DNA from 2 places in the Marinomonas pontica genome. Region 1 is predicted to be linked to the other one. Evidence: riboswitches for the same ligand, from Rfam matches in the RefSeq annotation. Region 1 holds a riboswitch; the other holds the start of a gene.
What was found. A riboswitch is a leader RNA that binds a small molecule or an ion and turns the genes downstream of it on or off. The one in region 1 is predicted to bind thiamine pyrophosphate.

Region 1 (7,849 bases):
CCGCTTAGGTTGATGGCGGGTAGTCCTGGACGTTCTCTGTCCATTCTATCCAGCATCAGGGTGCTAAAATATTGGGAGAGGTGGGATCCGGTGCTATTGCCAATGCATATGACTTTGCCCCCAGAAGCGATGCTGGTAAAGATAACCTTAGCGGCATGCTCTATATAGGGTGGTAAGCTTTCGAGTGCTTGCTGTTGTGCCTCAAAGCTTTGGGCAAATTGTGTATAGATTGCTTCTTGAAAATCCATAGTGATTAAAATACTGCTTTTAGCCAAGTTAAGTGTTGTGAGTCTATTTTTTCATCAAATAATATTGCATCGAATCGACTTGCATGGTGTTCTTTGCTGTTTTTCTGCAGCCATAATGCCGCACTGTTGCGCACTTTTTTTAGTTTGGCAGTGCTTAAGCTCTCTGCTGCGCTACCATGCATGGCGTTTGCTCTGTAACGTACTTCGATAAAGACATAAGTGTCTTTGTCTAAGAAAATTAAATCAATTTCACCCATGCGGCAGAAAAAATTTCTTTCAATAAAGCGAAGGCCTTCTTTGAGTAAATGCTTTTCAGCGACTTGCTCGGCTTTTTGGCCATTATTTTTCGATACTTTCCTTTTGTTCAAAAAATTGCTGACTGTTCGCATATACCAAATTTCCTTTTCGGTAAGTCATGATTTCAGGTCGTTTATGAAAAATGCCATTTTCATCAATGGTGATAATGCCTGTGTTTGCTGAAATTTTAGTGCTTGGCAATAGTGTAAACAGTGGGTATTTATTAGCCAGTAAATAGGAATCAGCACCAAGCGCTTGCAGTCTGCGTAAAATGTTTGAGTTTTGATTTTTGAGTACTGAGCTTAATGTGACGTTTTTGGGAGTTAGAGCGGGTAGCTCAGTAAATAAAATTCGTTCAATGTCTTCTGACTTCGTAGATTTTTCGGGAGCGCTGTCGTTCAAGGTGCTGCTGGCTAGCATTGGGATTTTGTCAGCAAAATAGAAATCCAAAAGAGGGCGGATTTGTTTTGCGTCATTTAGTTTGCCAACGTAGTAGACATAATCCAAATCTTCTCGTGATCTTGCGATGCTTTCTACGTTTGTCCCCGTCCATTGTTCAATGAGCCTCTTACGGGCAAAACTTTCATTGATCAATAACAATTTCTGGATGGCATCTTGTCGTCCTTTCGGGGTGTTGGCGTAGGACTGATTGGAAATGATATCAACATTTTCCTTGCTGGCAGCCGCTCGAAATTCGTCACTTTGTTTTAATGCCCAAGTGTCTTGGATGCTTAATATAGCGGCCTTTTTAGCGCCTTCTTTTTTTGCAAAAGTGATGATTTCGTGAATTTCATCGTCAGCACTGAGTGAAAAATGGTACAAATTTTTAGGGTGTTGATTTATGTCCAGCTGGTTTAATGCAATAACGGGATAAGGCAGCTCTTGACGACTGACTTGAGCGACATTGTTTTTTTGCAGTGGGCCAATAATAACATCAGGCTGTTTTTCATTTGCGGCATTAAGGGCGTCTAAAACCGTTGGGAAGGCATCGATATCTACAACGCTCACCGTTGGTCTGGCTTCTTTCTGGCTGTAGTAGGTGGCAAAAAAACCATCAACTATGGCTTGAGAGGCGCGCTCGAGCTTACCGCTCATTGGCAATAATAAGACAATCTTTTGAGGTGCCATTTCTTTGACCGATGACATGATCAAAAAGTCTTGCGGTGGTGTAAGTGATGCTGGATGGTTTGGGTTGGCTGTCTGCCATTTCTCAAACATAGTGAGCTGTTGCTCGATTGATAAAGATTGATCTCGCAAAATACTGCTGATGGTTATCCAGCCATTCAGTAACGGAATATTTTGCTGTGATAGTTCATCCAGGTCGTTTTGAGAAAGGTTTTGAATGGCTGTCCATAATTTGGCTTGATTCTCATCGCCCTCGTTCAATGGCAAGTTGTACGTTAGATCCATGCGTAGGCGAACCGCATCAGACCAATTTCCAAAGTACTCCAATAAAGACGCTTTCGACTCTTTTAGAGTGTTTTGATTATCTGGATGACGCGCGGCAGGCAAGGTATCGGCTTGCTCTAAATAGTGCATTGCGTCTGTCGCGTTGTCTAAATAAGCGGCGGTTTGTGCTGCCAATAGATAAGCGTTGAATTGTATTGAGGAGGTGGTTGGTAAAACATCGCTCTCTAACAGGTCTAGGGCTTTCTGAAATTCACCTTGCTCATAAAACGTTTTTGCCGAGGTGTAGCTCGCCGCTAAGGCGTCCGAAACGTCGGAGCTTTTCCTTGGATGGTAGATGCTTGGAGGCAGTGTATTTTCTACTGGGGTATTCACAGTGGCTTTTTGAGCTTGGGGTTGTGGCTGCTCCATATTTAAATTCATGGAATTACAGGCGCTTAGCAGCAAACTACAAAGAGTTAATGGTATGATGCGGTAATTAATGAGGCTCATAAGCTTATATAAAAGTGACAAATAAAAGAGGCAACATGGTACCACATAGTTCTGATGATGCGAGAGGGTCGCTGTACATAGTTGCGACCCCAATTGGTAATCTAGACGATTTCAGTAAACGAGCTGAGCAAACTTTACGGGATGTAGATTATATCGCCGCAGAAGACACACGTCATACTCGGCGTTTACTCAACCACTTTGGTATTGAGGCTAAGCTATTTTCTATTCATGACCACAATGAAAAAGACAAAGCGGACTATGTTGCGAGTTTATTGGATGAAGGTAAGAGTGTTGCTTTGGTGTCCGATGCTGGCACGCCATTGATATCCGATCCTGGCTATCATGTCGTACATGCTTTGCGTGAAAAGGGTCACAAAGTCATGCCGATTCCTGGAGCTTGTGCTTTGATCGCTGCGTTATGCGCTTCAGGTTTGCCGACCGATCAATTCTTTTTTGCAGGGTTTGTCCCGGCTAAATCAAAAGGACGTTGTGACCTTTTTGAATCATGGAAAACGCAAGCGGGGACGGTGATTTTTTATGAATCAACGCACCGAGTCTATGACTCCATTGCCGATGTGCAAAAAGTGTACGGTGACGATGCCCAATTGGTTTTGGCACGCGAAGTCACAAAAACCTTTGAGACATTCTTGTCCGGCACGGCGTCTGAGATTCTTGCTATGTTCGACGAAGATGCGAACCAAATGCGTGGTGAGTTCGTGGTCATGCTGAGTTTTACGCAAGAGAGCGGCAACGAAGCGGAATTAGAAGCGAAGCGTATTTTGACGATTTTGTTAGAAGATTTACCGGTTAAGCAAGCGGCAGCGATGGCAGCAAAATTAACTGGTGAGAAGAAAAATTATCTCTATAAAATGGCCTTGGAAATGCAGGGCGCTGAATAATTCCAGGTTGGCACTTTAGACTGGGTTGATGATCGTTTTAAACAGACGGACAAAAAATCCGTGTTTACTTGGCGATCATAGTGAGTATACTCAGCGCTACTTGTCGGAGTGCCATTTGGCTGAGATCGCATAATTAAATGCGGGATCCGCAGAACCTGATCGGGCTAATACCCGCGTAGGAAACAAGAAAGTCTCCATTTTTTCTTATCTGCATCGAATGAACTCCTGATTTTTATGGATCCGATGCGGCCTTATTGTATTAGCCTCTTCCTCTATAATTTCAGGGTTCGTGTTTTGCTATGAACGCCTAAAGTGCGTTCGTGCGCTAAACAGCACCCAGACAAGCAATTCTCCATTTTTATAATAAGGGAAGTGCTCATGTCGACCACGAATGAATCCAACAATAAACCTGTAACCATTTCTAAAAAACAGTCTCGTGAAGAGTCACGCCAAGCGGCAAAATCTTTCATTGAATCTTTACAAGCCAAGCCTTTTCCCGCGTCTGAACGCATTTATTTGACAGGCTCAGACGATTCCATTCGCGTCCCTATGCGCAAGATCAATTTGACCGATACGCCAATTGGATCAGATCCTGATAATCTAACGTTTGAACCCAATGAAGCGATCTATGTTTACGATTGCTCTGGCCCTTATGCGGATCCTCAAGAACACATTGACGTTTATCGTGGTTTAGCACCAATGCGTGCTTCATGGATCGAAAAGCGTGGAGACACGGAAGTATTGCCTAGTGTGTCATCAGAATTCGCGCAGTCACGATTGGCCAATTCGGCACTGGATGACTTGCGTTTTAAAGCGTTGCCAACAGTCCGTAAGGCACGCCAAGGTAAATGTGTCACGCAAATGCATTACGCCCGTCAAGGAATCATCACACCAGAAATGGAATACATCGCGCTGCGTGAAAACCAGAATATCGACGCGATTAAAAGTGAATTGTTATTGAAGCAGCATCCTGGTCAAAGCTTTGGCGCGAACCTTCAAACGCGCATAACGCCAGAATTTGTCCGCGAAGAAGTCGCAAAAGGCCGCGCCATCATTCCAAATAACATCAATCACCCTGAATCTGAACCCATGATCATTGGTCGTAACTTCTTAGTAAAGGTGAACGCCAACATTGGTAACTCTGCTGTTACGTCTTCCATTGAAGAGGAAGTTGAAAAGCTAGTGTGGTCGACTCGCTGGGGTGCGGATACCGTGATGGATTTATCGACGGGGAAAAATATTCATGAAACCCGCGAGTGGATTTTGCGAAACTCACCTGTGCCCATAGGTACCGTACCGATTTATCAAGCATTAGAAAAAGTAGACGGTGTCGCGGAAGATCTTAACTGGGATGTTTTTCGCGATACTCTGATTGAACAAGCGGAGCAGGGAGTCGATTATTTCACCATTCATGCCGGTGTTTTGTTGCGTTATGTGCCAATGACGGCCAAGCGTCTGACAGGGATTGTGTCTCGTGGTGGCTCTATCATGGCGAAGTGGTGTTTGGCTCACCACAAAGAAAGCTTTTTATACGAACGCTTCCGAGAAATTTGCAAACTTTGTGCGGAATACGACGTGGCCTTGTCATTGGGTGACGGCTTACGTCCGGGTTCAATTATGGACGCCAACGACGAAGCGCAAATGTCGGAACTCCGTACCTTGGGCGAATTAACAAAAATTGCTTGGGAATATGATGTGCAAGTCATGATCGAAGGTCCTGGGCACGTACCGATGCAGTTGATCGAAGAGAACATGACGGAGCAGCTGAAACATTGTCATGAAGCTCCGTTTTATACCTTGGGGCCTTTAACCCAAGATATCGCTCCAGGTTACGATCACATTACGTCTGGCATTGGGGCGGCGCAAATTGGTTGGTACGGTTGCGCCATGTTGTGTTACGTGACCCCCAAAGAGCACTTAGGTTTGCCAAACAAAGAAGACGTAAAAGAGGGTTTGATTACCTATAAAATCGCGGCTCATGCAGCGGACTTAGCCAAAGGGCATCCGGGCGCTCAAATTCGCGATAACGCTCTTTCTAAAGCTCGCTTCGAATTTCGCTGGGAAGACCAGTTCAACTTATCCTTAGATCCTGAAACGGCGCGTTCTTATCATGACGAAACCTTGCCGCAAGCGTCAGGCAAGGTTGCGCATTTCTGTTCCATGTGCGGGCCCAAGTTCTGTTCAATGAAGATTACTCAAGAAGTGCGTGATTATGCGAAAGGGCTGGAAGACGCACAAGCCATTGATGTGAGTGCTTTAGAGGCAAGTGATGCGGAAGCAGGTATGCAGCAAATGTCAGAGCAATTTCGTGAGTTAGGCAGTGATGTCTATTTAACCACGGATAAAATTCAAGAAAAGTCGCTGTAAGAGCCAGGAGGATTTATGACTATAAAGCCTCCTGTTATCTGGTGTGTGGGGGGATCGGATTCATCTGCCCATGCTGGATTGCAAGCGGATTTACGCACCGGACAAGATTTAGGTTGTCATGTACAAACGATCGTCACTTGTATTACGGCGCAAAACTCTAAGGAAGTGCAGTCTGTCGAAGCAGTGTCGTTGGCGATGTTTAATCGGCAATGGCAGGCTTTGCTTGACGATGTGCCGCCAAACGCCATCAAGGTGAGCTTATTGCCTACTATTGAGTTGGTGAAGGCATGCGCTCATTGGTTAAGGAAAATGAAAGCCGACTTTCCTCAAGTATCGATCGTGTTTGACCCCGTTATGGCGGCCAGCAGTGAATTGGGAAATCGCCTGCAAAGTACGTCTGTGGGAGTGTGCCTATTACAAAACTTGTTGGCGCAGGTAGATGTAATTACGCCCAACCTTATGGAGTTTGAAACACTGACCGGCGTCTCTGGCGAGCAATCCATTGAAAAGATACATCGTCAGCTTGCTGCGTATTTTGCCTTGTCGCCGTCGCGCTGGTTATTAAAAGGCGGGCATGGGGTGTCAGATCAGTCGACTGATTGGTTGTTAGATGTGAATTCGATGGTGGGATTTGTCAGTCCGCGATTGTCGGTGAGCAATACACGAGGCACAGGTTGTACTTTATCGACGGCGTTAGTAAGTTTTATGGCTCATGGTTACGATCTTTTAGACGCAATGACCATGGCAAAGGCGTACATCACTGGGGCATTAAAAACGGGTGTTCAAATTGGGAAAGGAGCGGGGCCATTAGGAAGACCCGGTTGGCCGTTGCAAATTGACAACCTCCCTGAGATTGTTTCACCCAATATGAACGCACAGACCTCGACAAACTTGCCTTTTGCCAAGATGGACCTCAATAAAATGGGTTTGTATCCCGTGGTTGATTCCGTGGAATGGCTAGCATTAGTGCTAAAACAAGGGGTGAAAATTGCCCAATTGCGGATTAAGGACCCTCATGATGTAGATCTTGAATCACATATTCAGCAGGCCATCGCGTTAGGTATTGAGCACGACGCCCAAGTTTTCATTAATGATTATTGGCAATTGGCGATTGAGTGTGGTGCTTACGGTGTGCACCTTGGACAAGAGGATCTTGATGTGGCCGATTTGGTACAAATCCAAGCGGCGGGTTTGCGACTTGGTATCAGTACACATGGGTATTATGAAATTGCCCGAGCGCAATCTATCCAACCAAGTTACATCGCGTTAGGTCATATTTTTCCAACGCAAACCAAAGACATGCCGTCTCAGCCGCAAGGTTTAACTCGTCTTGCGCATTATGCAACGTTACTAAAAGGCGTGGTTCCTACCGTGGCTATTGGTGGTATCAGTGCTGAGCGGTTAACGGCGGTGGCGCAAACAGGAGTGGACAGTGTGGCGTTAGTGACAGCCATTACGCGTGCTGAGAATCCAGAATCCGCTACTCGATCACTAAAGGCGTCGTTCGAATGCCGTAACGAGGTGTGGCTATGAAAATTATGCTGAATGACGCGCCATGTGATTTTTTAGGCCACACTCTTTTGGATTTGTTGAGGTATCTGGGTAAAAGGGAGCAGGGTATTGCTATTGCGATTAATCAACAAGTCGTGCCAAAGAGTTTATGGGCAAGTACTGAATTGAACGAACACAGTCAGGTGTTTATTTTTGAGTCTATTGCTGGAGGCTAACATGTCGTCTTTTTTTATTGCTGGGCACGAATTTCACTCCCGGCTTTTTACTGGTACTGGTAAGTACGCCAGTGCGAACACCATGATGGATTCTTTGATTGCCAGCAAGAGCGAATTGGTGACTTTGTCTTTACGTCGTATGGATCTCAAGCAGCAAACGGATAATATTCTTCAGCCCTTGCAACAGCATGGCATGAAACTTTTGCCAAATACCTCTGGGGCAAGAACAGCAAAAGAGGCCGTTTTTGCGGCGGAGCTTGCTAGAGAGGCACTGGAAACGAACTGGGTTAAATTAGAGATTCATCCTGACCCGCGTTATTTGATGCCAGATGGCATGGAAACCTTGTTGGCAGCCGAAGAGTTGATCAAGAAAGGCTTTGTGGTGATGCCCTATGTGCACGCAGATCCCGTA
Region 2 (7,849 bases), 1.2 Mb from region 1:
CTTTGAGTTTTATGGCTGTCCCCATCCTTAAGCAACGCCTTAAAACCGCTGACTACATTGCCGCAGCCGCCTGCTACTTTGGCGTGCTTTACATAGCAACACGCGGACAAATAGGTGCGTTAGAATTTTCAAATGCGTCGGGCGTCGCCTTTGCATTGTTGAGCACCATCATTTGGGCAATGTATTGGCTTTTAAACACCAAAGACACACGCCCAAGCTTAATTGGCCTCACGCTGAATTTTCTCTTTGCTTTGCCTATTATCCTTGTTTACGCCGCCGCCACGGGAGAATTAACACATTGGGACAATGCTGGACTGTGGGGCGCCGTCTATATTGGCTTTTTTGAAATGGGATTGAGTTTTGTTCTATGGAATAAAGCATTGAAACTTACGTCCAACGCCAGCCAGGTGGCCAATTTAATTTTCTTATCGCCATTGCTTTCTATTATTTGGCTCTCGCAGTTCGCTGGCGAACCGATTCTATCGTCTACACTGATTGGCTTAGCTTGCATACTTATTGGTTTGTTTGTGCAAAACTGGTCTAAAAGAAAAATAAAATAAGACAACAAGGACATTTCATGCCAGCGTTTATCTATTTATTACTGCCTATCCTCTTCTGGTCAGGCAACTACATTCTAGGACGTTTAACCGTCTCCCATGGAATAGACCCTTTCTCCATTTCTTTTCTGCGTTGGAGCCTTGCCTGCCTCATCATTTTACCTTTTGCCTACAAAAAGCTCTGGTTAGAACGCAATATCATTGCAAAAAATTGGCCGTTACTCGTTTTGTTCGGCTGGCTTGGTATTTGCAACTACAATTTATTTTTATACATAGGCCTTACATCCACCACAGTCACAAACGCAGTTTTGCTTAACTCCATTATGCCCGTCATGATCCTCATTACGGCACGCCTATTACTAGGAAGCAAAACATCATGGCTGCAAAATACCGGAATCCTAATCTCCACCTTGGGAGCCATAATCATTGTTAGCCGAGGAAGTTTGGACACATTTTTGCATCTCACTATTTCAAAAGGAGACCTGTGGATCATCACGGCGGCAGTGAGTTGGGCTATTTATTCCGTCCTTATTATCAAACGCCCGAAAGACATGTCGCTGATTGGATTCTTTGCCTGTACCGCGTTAATCGGCACATTATTTCAAGCCCCTCTTTTCTTCCTGTTCGGAAGCAGTTCGCTTGTCGATTTTACGGTAACAGACTGGTTAGCCATTGTGTACATGGGCATATTTGCTTCAATCGGTGCCTTTTTATGCTGGAATATTGGCATTCAAAAACTCGGTGCGGCTACCGCAGGACACTTTATTCACCTACTGCCTGTTTTTAGCATCACTTTGTCCGTAATATTTCTAGGAGAAAGCCTACTGAGTTTTCATTTCGTTGGCATTACCCTGATTTTTTCAGGCATATTTGTAGCGACCATACTTAATAAAAAAACAGCTAAATAAAAAGCATCTACAAAACACTTAACCTCGATTACGCGCCATTCGGGTACTGATTAGAATACTTGAAAAAATACACAGCATTCCCAGAATGGCGAAGACATCCGGCACATGCCCCCAGACAGCCCACCCCCAAAAACCACTGAACACAACACCCACATAACTTACCGGCGACACCACACTGGCTGGGGCATAGGTGTACGCCAAATTATACAGATACATCCCCACATACAAAGTCGCCGTTACTACACCAACCCATGGCCAGACATCCATAGGCAATCGTAAAGAATCTCCTTGCAAAAACACCAAGGGAAGAGAAAGAAGCGTCGACACAAAAAAATACACAAACAACGTCTCTTGACCAGACACTTGCTGCGATAACATGCGCGTTGTCACCATCGACAACGCCAAACCGACAGCAGAAACAAAACCAACAAGATGCCAAGGATTTAAATGCGCAGGGGTCGGCTGAATCACAAACGCCACTCCTACAAAGCCTACTATTAAAGGCAACCAACGCGCCTTTGGAATCCGTACACGATGCAATATCAGCACCACAAAAGGCACACACAAAGGAGCACAAGTGCGCAACAATGACGCCTCAACTAAAGGAATATGGTTCAAGGACCAGTAATAAAACAGAAAACCAACAAAGCCACCGAAGCTGCGTAGAAAATGGATTTTCCAAACAGATAGTGGCCGCTTCTGCCAGCGCCCACGCATTTGAGGAAGCAGAATCAAAGCGCAAAACACGCTCTGCCAAAAAACCAACGTAGAGACCGCAATCATAGTTTGAGCTTGCTTGGCAGCCAGCGCTGTTAATGACATAACAAACGCATAAGCGATTGTCATGACAATCCCTTTTTTTACTAACTCATTATCGTCTGACACACAGCGCTCTTTAAGTACAAAGTTGGGAAGATAAAGTGACCGTTATATCAACGCCCACCATTCAAGTGATATGTAACGCAATATCAAGGGTTTGTCGAACGATTAGAAGCGCCAAGATAATGCGAAAAAAGCGGATGAGCCACATCCTGAGATAAAACGGACACGGACTCATGGGCCGCGACTCGACCATGCTCTATGAGCAAAACTCGCCCGCCAACCAAACTCGCTTCTTGCGGCAAATGCGACACCAATAAGGTAGTCAATCCCAACTCTAACGTTACATCATTCACCAGATACAACATCTCTTCACGTAAAGCGGGATCCAACGCACTAAATGGCTCATCCAATAGCAAAATAGGCTTCCTACGAACCAACACTCGAGCAATCGCCACACGCTGAGCTTGTCCTCCGGACAGTGCCTGTGGAAATCGATCAGCCTTATCAGCAAGCTGCGTTTTCTCTAATGCCCAAAGCACCTTGTCTTTTTGATCGGCCGTCAACGCTAAAGAAGGCGATAAGCCAATGGCGACATTGTCAAAGACGGTCAACTGAGGAAACAAATTATCGCTCTGAAACAAGGTTGAAATGGGTCTCTCATAAGCTGGCAACGACAACAATGATTCTTCATGAAACCGCAATTCCCCACGGCCATCTAAAAAACCACCCAGTAAATGCAACAGCGTACTTTTTCCTTCGCCACTGCCACCAAGCAACGTGGTGATCCCTTTCGAAATCTCCACACAATAGTGTGCGTGAAAGTTTTCCCAGTCATATTGCAGGTTAATTTCTAGCATTCAACGCTCCTTTTGCTTTCCGGCCACCAATAAAAAAGGATGAAGAAAAAAACAGAGCCAAACAAAGCAAGATCAATACGACAGCCACACAGGCTCCCTCTTCCAGTTGATACGAGCCGATTAATTGAAACAAATACAAGGGCAACGACACCAAGCCCTGACTACCAAACAAGGCAATCACCCCCATGTCTCCAAGGGAAAGCAATAATGCATAACCAAACGCCTGTGCAATACTTGGGCGCAGCAAAGGCCATTCCAGACGCCATCGAGACCCCGCACGGACACCTAGACTTAAATACAAATTTCTAAAACGGCGCTCTTGTTGGTACATCATTGGCATAAGAGCACGCAATACAAACGGCAACGCCATCACCGCATTGACCCAAACCACCACCCAGTAACTGGATCCTAACCCCCAACCAAGATCGCGCAAAAACAAAAACAAACCAGTGGCGATCACTAAACCTGGCACCATTAAAATCATGTTTCCTAGATGTTCGAGTTTGTTAGGCAATATAGACAGGTATTGTCTCGCCATACAGAACCGTGCCAGCACGCCAAAGCTCACACCAAGAAAAAGACTCACCATAGCGGCCGGAATGGCTATTTGTAATGACACAAAAACGGCATTCCACAATGCTTTTGATTGCAGCGCTTGAAGAAAAATAGGCGAAAACATCGGATCAAAAATGGCCAAAAAAGGAGGAATCACCAAAACAAACGCACACAGCAATGCAATAGCATCCCCGATTTTTGACAAAAATGAGTCTTTTAACGCATAACTTTTTATCGACAATAAGCTCATATCTTGTCGATTAACCGGCGCAAGTCGATACACAATAACCGCAAATAAAGTACATATCAGCACCTGCAACAGCGCCAAAAAGCTGGCTTTATTTAAATCAAATTCAAACCTCAGCGCCTGATAAATAGCCACTTCCAGCGTACTAAATTTGGGTCCACCCCCCAGGCTCAATACCACCGCAAAACTCGAAAAACACAACATAAAAATAAGCACAAACGCGCCTGGCAAAACCTTCTTAAGATAATGCCACTCAATCAAACGAAACGCATTCCAACGGGAAAAACCCAACTGTGAAGCTTGGCGCCACTGGCCTGCAGGTATCAAATCATAACCCTGCATCAACAGTCGTACCGCCAATGGCATATTAAAAAACACATGCGCCAACAGTATACCCAGCAAGCCATACAGAGGGATTTGGACACCAAATAGACTGCTTAGCCAACCGCTTCGGCCGTATACCACCACCAAGCCCAAAATCGCCACAATGGTTGGCACTACCATAGAGACGGAAAATAGCTGCAATAACAAAGATCGCCCATAGAACTGGCGGTGTATTAGGCAAGACGCAACTGGAATGGCAATAAGCAAGCTAATTCCGCTGCTTAGTAATGCTTGCCACAGAGAGAAACGTACAACTCGCCACAGATAGGGTTGCTGCATGTAGCCAAGCCAAGAATGTAATTCACTATAACGCAAAAGAGCCGCCAAGCTGGCAGCTCCCATTATCAGGAAAAAGCCAACACCCAATAGCGCTGGCCACAACCCTTTTACTGCTCGAAAAGAAAGCAACTTAACGACTATTATCGAGTTGTAGCATTTAGCCACTCGTCGACCCAAGCTTTACGATGTGTTGCTACGTCTTTTGCTGGCAAGACAAGGTTCTTTGTTGGCTTTAAAGCACCATCAAATGCGGCCGGTAATTTTTCATCTAGTTTCACGACGGGCAACATCCAATTGCCCGTTGCCACCGTTGATTGGAAACCTGGCTGTAAAATAAACTGCATAAACTGTTTCGCTAAAGCTGGATGGGGTGCATCTTTCATCATTGCCGCCACTTCAATTTGCGGGTAAAGGCCTTCACTGGCCATTGCAGCCTTATACTTGTTATCCCCTTCCGCCACAATGTGATACGCAGGTGACGTCGTGTAACTCAATACCACATCCGCCTCGCCTTTCAAAAACAAGCCGTAGGCATCAGACCAACCTTTAGTAACGGTTACCGTATGTGAAGCCAGCCGCTCCCAGGCATCGGCCGCGTTATCCCCATAAACAGATTTCATCCATAACAACAAACCCAGCCCAGGTGTACTGGTACGAGGATCCTGATAAATAACACGTAAATTTTGATTGTCCACCACCTCTTTCAAGCTAGCTGGCGGATTTTTCAGTTTCTCAGAGTTGTAAATAAAGGCAAAGTGACCTTGGTCGAATGGCACAAAGACTTTATCCGTCCACCCACCCGAAATCGTCACGGCAGACGTATCAACAGCATGATCCACTAATAAGCCCGTTTGCTTTGCTGCTTCCATCAGGTTGAGATCTAACCCTAGAAGCACATCCGCTTGTGACGATTTGCCTTCTAATTGCGCGCGAGACAAAATACCAACAGAAGAATCCAGTGCGACAAAATTCAATTCGCACTCACACTCTTGTTCAAAGTTTGCTTTAATCTTAGGGCCCGGCCCCCAGTCGGAAGCAAAGGAATCATAGGTATACACATTAAGGGTGTTAGTCGCTAAAACAGCAGGCGAAAAAATAACGCCAAGCGCCATAACAGCCGCAGGCAAGGAAGAGGGTAACGAAAGTAGTTTCAAAGTGTCGCTCCTAAAATAAGTGAGCGGCGTACAGGGGAAATGGCAAGCAGTGTATTTTGAGCTAGATTTTTTTAGCCGTTCAACTTGCTATCTCGATTCCTACGCCAGCATGATCTGGATCAGGTTCGGTGGGTTAGCAGAAAATCCGCTTCTCAGCCCTAGCATTGAGTCAATGCCAAAACACCCCATGAGATAATGAGCGTCTATTGTAAGGAGTCGTTTAACGGAAGTCTATTTCGGCAAGCACCCTTGTGACAGCACCTTGGTTTTTTTCTGCAAAACGCAGTGCCGTCTGACCCAACCTAAAGCGTTGAGAAGACTGTCCCGCCAAATCCACTACTACTTTTTCAAGCTGCGCTTCATCTTGACAACGAATGGCACCATTGACTTGCAATAACTGATCGGTAATATCCGTAAAATTAAACGTGTACGGCCCCACTAGAATGGCTTTACCTAGCAAAGCCGGTTCAATCGGGTTATGCCCACCTCGTTTTATCAAACTCCCTCCCACGAAAGCAAGATCAGATGCTTGATAATAATTCATTAACTCCCCCATTGAGTCACCTATGATGACATCAGACTCAGACCACTGATCCAGCGGCACCTGACTTCGAAGCGCAACCCTATCGAATGATTGCATAGCCAAGGTTTTTACGGCATCAAAACGCTCTGGGTGACGAGGCACCAGTATCAATAGCGCCTCAGGGTACTTTTTCATGAGTTCAGCATGAGTACGTAAGAGCATTTCATCTTCGCCTTGATGAGTACTTGCACCCACCCAAACAAAACGAGATCCAAGCTGACGACGCCAATTCGACTCAAGAACACCTGGTGGCACGACAAGATCAAATTTAATACTGCCTGTCACCATAACTTTTTTTGCACCTAACGCTTCAAAGCGAACAGCGTCTGCTTGCGCATGAGCTAAGAAACAATCGGGCAATGCGAACAGCGAACGAGAAATAGTCGAAAACTTTTGATACCGTAGAAAAGATCGCTCACTCAAACGCGCATTCACCACATCCACTCGTAAACCTCGACGCTTTGCCTGCTGTAACAAATTAGGCCAAAGTTCAGTCTCGACAACCAGAAGATGCTTACAGGACAGTGCGTTTAGCGCTCTTTTAACACTGAAACGCCAGTCCATTGGCAAATAGCGGTGTTGGGCAAATGGAAAGGTTTTCGCCACTTGCTCAGCGCCCGTTGGAGTCATAGTCGTTATCAACAACCGATGAGAGGGATATTTCTCTTGCCATTGCGACACCAATGGCCGCACAGCCAATACCTCACCAACAGACGCACAATGAATCCACAAATCCGCGTCAACGGTGGGCCATAAACCAAATGCTTCTTTCGCCCGATAATTCGCATAATCTTTTTTAAAACGCCGGACTTTTAACAAAATCAACGGCGTTAATAGCGCGAATAGAATACGATAAAGCCACATAACTACGCGGACGTCTCACTAAACTGCTGATTATGAAGTTGTGCATAAGCCCCATTCATCGCCAACAATTCACTGTGAGAGCCTTGCTCAATGATCTCGCCATGATCCACAACGGCGATAATATCTGCGTTTTCAATGGTTGATAGTCGATGCGCAATAGCAATGGTCGTTCGATTAACCATTAAATTTTCCAGTGCTGTTTGAATAGCGCGCTCTGACTCGGTGTCCAACGCGGATGTCGCTTCATCCAAAATCAAAATGGGTGAATTTTTCAGTATTGCTCGAGCAATAGCGATACGCTGACGCTGACCGCCAGAAAGCAATACGCCGTTTTCACCAACCATGGTATCTAAGCCATGATCAAGTTCCTGAATGAATCCCCAGGCATTGGCGGCTTGTGCCGCGGCTACCACATCATCATCACTCACACCATTTAGGCCGCCATAAGCGATATTGTCGCGAATCGTTCCGTTAAACAGCACCACTTGCTGATTCACCAAAGCGATGTTGGAGCGTAGTTCCGTCAACTTATAATCGGCAAGTGAAACGCCATCAATCTTAATGTCGCCTTCACCAAAGTCATAGAATCGAGGAATCAAATTCGCCATCGTGGACTTCCCACTGCCAGAACGACCAACC

Region 2: another riboswitch for thiamine pyrophosphate. It lies ahead of thiB (thiamine ABC transporter substrate binding subunit); the one in region 1 lies ahead of thiC (phosphomethylpyrimidine synthase ThiC).

The regions. Positions count from the first base shown of each region.
Region 1 covers NZ_AP027271.1:1,465,274-1,473,122, forward strand. Annotated here, with positions in the region: gene AABA11_RS06850 (SIS domain-containing protein) at 1-248, opposite strand, end outside; gene AABA11_RS06855 (YraN family protein) at 254-637, opposite strand; gene AABA11_RS06860 (penicillin-binding protein activator) at 588-2,375, opposite strand; gene rsmI (16S rRNA (cytidine(1402)-2'-O)-methyltransferase) at 2,480-3,343, shown strand; TPP riboswitch at 3,438-3,542, shown strand; gene thiC (phosphomethylpyrimidine synthase ThiC) at 3,722-5,710, shown strand; gene thiE (thiamine phosphate synthase) at 5,726-7,243, shown strand; gene thiS (sulfur carrier protein ThiS) at 7,240-7,437, shown strand; gene AABA11_RS06885 (thiazole synthase) at 7,439-7,849, shown strand, end outside.
Region 2 covers NZ_AP027271.1:2,632,905-2,640,753, forward strand. Annotated here, with positions in the region: gene AABA11_RS12410 (DMT family transporter) at 1-560, shown strand, start outside; gene AABA11_RS12415 (DMT family transporter) at 578-1,465, shown strand; gene AABA11_RS12420 (DMT family transporter) at 1,484-2,350, opposite strand; gene AABA11_RS12425 (thiamine ABC transporter ATP-binding protein) at 2,434-3,144, opposite strand; gene thiP (thiamine/thiamine pyrophosphate ABC transporter permease) at 3,131-4,774, opposite strand; gene thiB (thiamine ABC transporter substrate binding subunit) at 4,750-5,763, opposite strand; TPP riboswitch at 5,842-5,961, opposite strand; gene AABA11_RS12440 (3-deoxy-D-manno-octulosonic acid transferase) at 5,984-7,210, opposite strand; gene msbA (lipid A export permease/ATP-binding protein MsbA) at 7,213-7,849, opposite strand, start outside.